One region of the Cobetia sp. 29-18-1 genome, then DNA from elsewhere that is predicted to be linked to it. Evidence: predicted binding sites of a transcription regulator. Region 1 holds the regulator's gene; the other holds the start of a gene.
What was found. The regulator sigma-54, encoded in region 1, starts transcription at its own class of promoters, with help from an activator protein. The targets are predictions, from matches to a motif close to TGGCACNNNNNTTGCTNT.
Positions count from the first base shown of each region.

Region 2: QD208_RS08485 (DUF3305 domain-containing protein) is a predicted target of sigma-54. The motif match lies at 2,105-2,122, and genes of this name have one in related genera.

Region 1 covers NZ_JARWKS010000016.1:54,129-57,672, forward strand. Annotated here, with positions in the region: gene QD208_RS12900 (PTS sugar transporter subunit IIA) at 1-36, opposite strand, end outside; gene raiA (ribosome-associated translation inhibitor RaiA) at 46-354, opposite strand; gene QD208_RS12910 (RNA polymerase factor sigma-54) at 1,015-2,463, opposite strand; gene lptB (LPS export ABC transporter ATP-binding protein) at 2,697-3,437, opposite strand; gene lptA (lipopolysaccharide transport periplasmic protein LptA) at 3,441-3,544, opposite strand, start outside.
Region 2 covers NZ_JARWKS010000008.1:140,484-144,027, reverse strand. Annotated here, with positions in the region: gene QD208_RS08495 (4Fe-4S dicluster domain-containing protein) at 1-222, opposite strand, end outside; gene QD208_RS08490 (DUF3306 domain-containing protein) at 703-1,488, opposite strand; gene QD208_RS08485 (DUF3305 domain-containing protein) at 1,485-2,042, opposite strand; gene QD208_RS08480 (formate dehydrogenase accessory sulfurtransferase FdhD) at 2,251-3,186, shown strand; gene QD208_RS08475 (helix-turn-helix transcriptional regulator) at 3,186-3,544, shown strand, end outside.

The sequences.
Region 1 (3,544 bases):
CGTGCGCTCGGGGGGAAGGATCTGATCAAGTGTCATGGCTGAAGGTCAACGGGTCCCGGTGCCCTGAGAGCGAGCCTGGGACTTTTCCTTGTGTTTGACCAGCTGGCGATCCAGCTTGTCGGCGAGCGCGTCGATGGCAGCGTACATGTTGGGGTCTTCTGCCAGGGCGTGGAGGTCAGCGCCTGCCGCGTGCAAGGTGCAGGCAGCCTGCTGGCGCTCCTTCTCGATCGACAGTGTCACCTGAACATTGGTGATGTTGTCGTAATGCCGTTCGAGGCGAGCGAGCTTCTCGTTGACGTAATCGCGGAGAGGATCGGTAAGTTCCACATGATGCCCGGTGATATTCACTTGCATGGACACGCTCCTTTATCCAGCGGGTTGCCATTCAATTGTAACCCTTTTTGACTACGAGCAAACCCTGATCGGACGCTCTGCAACAGGCTTGACGGCCACCGTCTGGCGATGTTTTCGCACCCTTGCCAGTGGCGTCAGATGTCGTGAGCGTCTGTACCGACAATGCCCAAGCTTTGCGCAAAGATCAACGCTGCGCTGCATCGTGGCTCAGTGCTTGTCTTCAACTCAGTGAGGGGTAACGGAGTGGACTTCAAGGGCACGTCTGGTGGGTGGTGCGTGAAAGACGCGCAAGAAGGCGGGTTTTCGTCGCCAATCCCTGCATGTACGTCGCCTTTCAGGCGCTTCGATTGCGTGGAGCAAGCGGCGTTTTGGGAGGTTGTCCGGGTGTCATCCAGGTGCAATACGCGCAAAAGTGACTTTAAAAACATGCGATTGACGGTGAATGACGCTGGCGGAATGGCGGTTTTTTGCCGTCATCCTGCGCGCCGTCATGGGCCATGACGGGTAATTGACGAGCGGTTGACGGGATGACAGAGCGCGCGACAGGCGCACCGCTGTCCGCGAAGTCAGAGGCTGATGAGCGGAAAATCCAGGGCTTGAGGTTGGCGGCGGCTGCCATTGTGGAGGTGAAAGCAGGGCATGGCAGCCGCAGATGACGCGTCAGGCCAGACGCTTGCGCTCGCTGGAGGAGGGGATGCCCATCGCTTCGCGATACTTGGCCACGGTGCGGCGTGCGACCTCGATGCCATCGCTGGCGAGCAGATCGACTAGCCGCGAGTCGGAGAGAGGCTTGCGGGCCGGCTCTTCCGCGATCAGCTTGCGGATGCGGGCACGAATGGCGGTGCTTGAGTGGGCGTCGCCACTGCCGCTGCCACCGACCTGGCTCGAGAAGAAGAACTTGAGCTCGAAGACGCCGCGCGGGGTGTGGATGTACTTCTGGGTCGTGACCCGCGAGATGGTCGATTCGTGCATCTCGACCACTTCGGCGATGTTGGCCAGAATCAGCGGCTTCATGCCTTCCTCGCCTTGCTCGAGGAAGTCGATCTGACGCGCCATGATCTCGCGGCCGACCTTGAGCAGGGTGTCATTGCGCGATGACAGGCTCTTCATCAGCCAGCGCGCTTCCTGCAGGTTGTCCTTGAGGAAGGTGTTGTCGGCGGACTTGTCGGCACGCTTGATCAGCGCGGCGTATTCCGGCTGGATGCGCAGCTTGGGCAGCGCTTCCGGGTTGAGCTCGACCTGCCAGCCGTGGCGGGTATGGCGCACCAGCAGATCAGGGATCACGTAATCGCTGGCGGGCTCGCCCCAGGCGGATGCCGGACGCGGGTCGAGCGCGCGCACCAGGCGAATGACGTGATCCAGCTCGTCATCGTCAAGGCTCAGGCGCCGCTTGAGCAGCTTGCGGTCATCGTTGCCCAGTGCCTCGAGGAATTGACGTACCAGGCGGCGCGCCTGCGCCAGCAGCGGCAGATCATCCGGCAGCAGCGCCAGTTGCAGCAGCAGGCATTCGCGCAGATCACGAGCGAAGACGCCGGTCGGGTCGAACTGCTGCAGACGCAGCAATACCTGCTCGAGCTCGGAGGCCTTGAGGCCGGGCAGGCCCTGGCCACGCAGGCCATCGACCAGCTCATCGAGAGACAGGCTCAGATAGCCGGCGCCGTCGACGGCATCGATCAGGCTCTCCGCCATCTGGCGTTCACGGCCATCGAGGTCGGTCATCGCCAGCTGCCAGCGCAGGTGGTCCTGCAGGCTCTCGACGCTGGTATTGCGATCGAAGTCCGGCCCTTCTTCGCTCCCGCTGCCACTGCCGGAGCTGGTCAGGCTACCGGCGTGGTCCTGGTAGAGGTCCGACCAGTCACTGTCGAGGGGGTATTCCTCGGGAATCTCGCTCGAGGAGTCGGCAGTGGAGATCTCGCTCGAATCCTGTGTCTCGACGACATCCAGCGACTCGTAGTCCTCGTCGAGCTCCAACATGGGGTTGGACTCGAGGGCTTGCTGAATCTCCTGACGCAGGTCGAGCGTCGACAGCTGCAGCAGCTGGATCGCTTGCTGGAGCTGCGGCGTCATGGTCAGCGAGGTGCCGAGGCGGAGTTGCAGGGTGGGTTTCATGGAGTCAGTCAATTCACGGCAAAGGAACGTGCTTACTACGCTATACCGTGACTCGGGGCACTGACAAGTGGTTGCCGCGAATATTCAAGCAACTTGCATGCCATGTTTCCACCAAGGTGGTATGGACGTCATGCATGCGTCTGATGTCAGACATGAAAAAGCCGCTACGCGATAAAATCACGCAGCGGCTTTCGAAGCTTTCGCCTCGCGAGGACTCAGCGCATCCCCTGACCCTAGAGCGTGAACTCGTGGCCCAGGTAGACGTCGCGCACCTGCTGGTTGGCCAGGATGGAGTCCGCATCACCGTGGGCGATGATCTGGCCATCGCCGACGATATAGGCGGTGTCACAGATATCGAGCGTCTCGCGCACGTTGTGGTCGGTGATCAGCACGCCGATGCCACGATCGCGCAGTTGGCGCACGATGCTCTTGATCTCGCCCACCGAGATGGGATCGACGCCGGCGAAGGGCTCATCAAGCAGCACGAAGTCCGGCTCGGTGGCCAGTGCACGGGCGATCTCGACCCGACGACGCTCACCACCGGACAGGCTCATGCCGGCACTGGCGCGGATGTGCGTGATGCTGAATTCCTCGAGCAACTCTTCAAGGCGTGCCTTGCGGCCATTGCGATCCAGGTCCTTGCGGGTCTCCAGAATCGCCATGATGTTGTCGGCCACCGACAGCTTGCGGAAGATCGACGCCTCCTGCGGCAGATAGCCGATGCCGGCGCGTGCACGCTGATGCATGGCGGCAGCGGAGAGGTCCTTGTCATCGATGGAGACGTTGCCGGCATCGGCGCGCACCAGCCCGACGATCATGTAGAACGAGGTCGTCTTGCCGGCGCCGTTGGGGCCCAGCAGGCCGACGATGTCGCCCTGGCGGATCTCCAGCGAGATGTCCTTGACCACCTTGCGGCCCTTGTAGGCCTTGGCCAGATGGCGAGCGCTCAGCGTACGCGGAGTAGCAGCAGTCATGACTCAGTTTTCCTTGCTGGCATTGGCGCCGCGCGGCGTCAGAGTCATGTGCACGCGACCGCCTTCGGTCTGCTGTGCCGTCTTGCTGTTGTTGGCGTTCACCTGGC
Region 2 (3,544 bases), on a different contig from region 1:
CGGCAGGCGGGACAGCAGACTCGCCAGTGCTCGCACTCGTGCTTCGCTGCCGATGATCACGGTGCGTCCCTGACTGTGATAGCGGATGGGGGCGCTACCGGCATCCGTCGCCAACAGCGGCAGACTTGAGGCAGGCGAGCCACCCATGGCGGATGACAGGGCGCGTTGGCGTGCTTGTTGATTGAGGGCGCGCTGAGCGCTCTCGAGGCTTGAGCTGAGCATCCTCATCCTTATTCGGTCGTGGCGGACCTTGCATGCAAGCTGCCGTCAGGTGGCAGGCGGATGATGCAGGTCCCGGTCGTCGCTGATTCTCGCGGTCTCTCGCGGTCAGAGCCGGGTCGGCGATCGACAGTCGTTCAGTGGGGGATTCATGACAGGCCAACCATCTTTGCATGCTGTTGATGACATTGCCGTTTTCACGCCCGGCGAGAAGAGGGGCGCGGTCAGGTCGCGCAGGCACTCATCAGCGCAGGCGGTTGACGCCAGTCATCATCTTCAAGGGTTGGCATGTCATGCTGAATCTTGCATGTGCGTTGCAGTCAGTGCGCCTTGATGAGGCGCGTCAGGGTGACCCATGAGGCATCAGGATGACCTCGGTCAGACGTATCCGGCTTACTCGTGGGTCATAATGACGCATGTTGATTGTGCGGCGCGTCATCCTGACGCCTTGGCGCTGGAGGCGTCTGTGGGGCCAGCCCCGGCTCACGGCTTGTGGCGGACGCCGCCGACATCATCTGACGCGGGAGCTGGCTCGCGCGAGTCTTCTGCTCGTATCGCTTGCGGGTCAGGCGACTCGACTATCTCGTCGCTGGGCGTCGCGTGTGACTCGCCCACTGGCGCCTCACCGTCAGGCGCCTGCTCAGCGATCTGGTCGTCTGTCTCCTGCGCCGTATCCGCCTGGGGTGTCTCGCTTGCCTCACCGAGCTTTTCCAGGCCTTCTTCGACCTTGCGGGTCCAGCTGCGCAGCGTGTCGGCGACACCTTCGGCGAGCGGGCGCATCTGGGAGAAGTCCTGGTCGTAGTCATCCAGCCCATCGCGCACCGAGTGCTCGCCCCCCATGAAGATGCGTCGCAGCGCACGCTGGCGTAGCGCCGGGTCCACGCCGCTCTGCATGAAGGCGCTGATGTCGGCGTCTGGGGTCAGGGTGTCCGGGGCTGGCAGCTCGATGACTGGCACTTCAGCGTTGTCAGCGTCTGCTGCCTGCTGATCGCTCTCGGCGGTTGCCTGCTCTGCTGCCTGCTCTGCTGCCGAGGAGGGGCTATCGCCGCTCAGGGATTCGTGCTGCGAGCCGCGCGCTGCAGGGGTGTCAGCGCTACTTTCAGAGGCGACTCCCACCTGTGACGGCGGAAGGCTGTCGGCTTTACTCACCTCGGTGCTGTCCGGCTGTGACAGTTGGTCTTCACGGCGGCTGTCGCCTTGCTTGCGGCGTGACCAGCGCGAGAACAGGCCTTCATGGGCAGGGCTTGCGTTGTCGTCGTGCTGGCTCATGACGTGCTTTCCGTACCATCACCGGGCTGATGAGTCTTGTTGGGCGTCACGGCGTGCTGCTCTGCCTGACTGGCGCGCCCGGCGCCCTTGCGTTTCTTCTTCTTGCCTTCGTCGAGTCGTTCGCCGTGACGCGCGAGGTAGGCTTCCAGCCACACCATCAAGGCCGGGGGCATCGGCACATCCAGCACCAGCTGGTCGCCATCCATCCAATGCGATGCTACCTCCTGACAGGCCGTCACCACGCGGGGCTGCATGCCGTCGGCTTCACGCTCATCGCATTGGACGAACAGGCGCGGCTGCTCGCAGCGCAGGTTGTAGCGGTAATCGGTGCGCTCGGTGAGGTGAAGCTGCAGCGGCAGGATGCGGCGATGCGCTACTTCATCAGCGGCGGCAGGCTCCGCTACGTGCGATTCCGTCTCTGGCGTTGCAGAGGGCGAGAGGTCGGCAATCCGCCAGGTGTCGATGCTGAAACGCCCCAGTTTCTGCGTGGTGGGCGCCAGGGTGACGCTCAACCAGCGGGTGTCGTCACTGCGGGGAGGGATGGATTCAGACATGGCTTCCTTGTTCACTGCTGTACCCGCAAGCGGGTCTGAAAAGAATGCTGCGATGGTGCTGGTGTGCAAGATACATGCCGGCGCATGCGATATCAGGGTTACCGTCAGTCAGTGCGGGGACAGCTCTGCCATCAGACTGGTACTCTACGGCGATTCAGCGCAAGAATTGCCATTCCAACCGGCTCGATCAGGGAGACCCGAGTTCATGATGCCCTCTGCACGGCCAGCGATCAGTCGCGCCACACTACCCACTACGCTGGACATCGAAGTCATGGATGAGCGCGGTGAGCGCCATCAGCAGTCCATTGCCGCCGAGCGCTCGCTGACCATCTATCTCAATCGTCGCGAGATCGTCACCTTGATGACCCTGGGTGCCGAACCTGAGGCGCTGGTGGCCGGTTATCTGCGCAATCAGGGACTGCTGGGTGAGCTTGAGGACCTCGAAGCGCTGCAGGTGGATTGGGAAGTCGAGAGCGCCTCGGTGGTGACGCGTCATCTACCCGAGGATATCGAGCAGCGCCTCGGCAAGCGCACCGTGACTACCGGCTGTGGGCAGGGCACGGTATTCGGCAATCTGCTGGAGCGCCAATCACTGGCTGCGCTGGATGCAGGCCCCTTCAGTCAGGCCCTGTTGTATCGCCTGCTGGAGGCGCTGGCGGCGCACAACGCGACTTATCGCAAGGCCGGCGCGGTTCACGGCTGCGCCCTGTGTCGGGATGATGAAGTGCTGGCGTTCATCGAGGATGTCGGCCGCCACAACGCCGTCGATACGCTGGCGGGGCTGAGCTGGTTGGCGCCCCTGAGTGATGATGCCAGTGATTATCAGGGGGCCAACATCTTCTACACTACCGGTCGTCTGACTTCCGAGATGGTACTGAAGGTGGCTCAGGCGGGGGTCTCGGTGCTGGTCTCGCGTTCCGGCGTCACGCAGAAGGGAGTGGAGCTGGCGGAACGCTTTGGCGTGCTGTTGATCGCGCGCGCCAAGGGGCGCCACTTCCAGGCGGTGGACCCTGCCGGGCGGCTGGTGCTGGATGCCATCCCGCCGCTGCGTGCCGGCGACGCTCTCAAATCATCGCGCCATGACGCGTCAGGCAAGCCATCTTCAGCAGACGGCGCAGCCGGACATGACAAGGGGGCGCAGTGATGAGTCGTCTTTCTTCGCCGCTGGGCGTCATACCCTCACAGGGCTTTTCCTCTGAACTCGGCGCACCTTCGGGCGGCTCTACCGCTGAGTCTTCAGGCGAGGCCCTGAATGCGGCCACCGGCCGGCAGGCTCCGGTTCCCCACGACAACCCCTTTCTGACGGTGCAGGAAGTCGCGCGCCTTCTGCACCTCAACGAGAAGAAGATCTATCAGCTGGCCAGTGACGGCACCATGCCGGCGACCAAGGTGACCGGCAAGTGGCTCTTTCCGCGGCGCCTGGTGGAGCAATGGATTCTCGAGTCCAGCCATCATGGTGTGCTGGCGGATCGCCTGATGATCACCGGCAGTGATGACCCGCT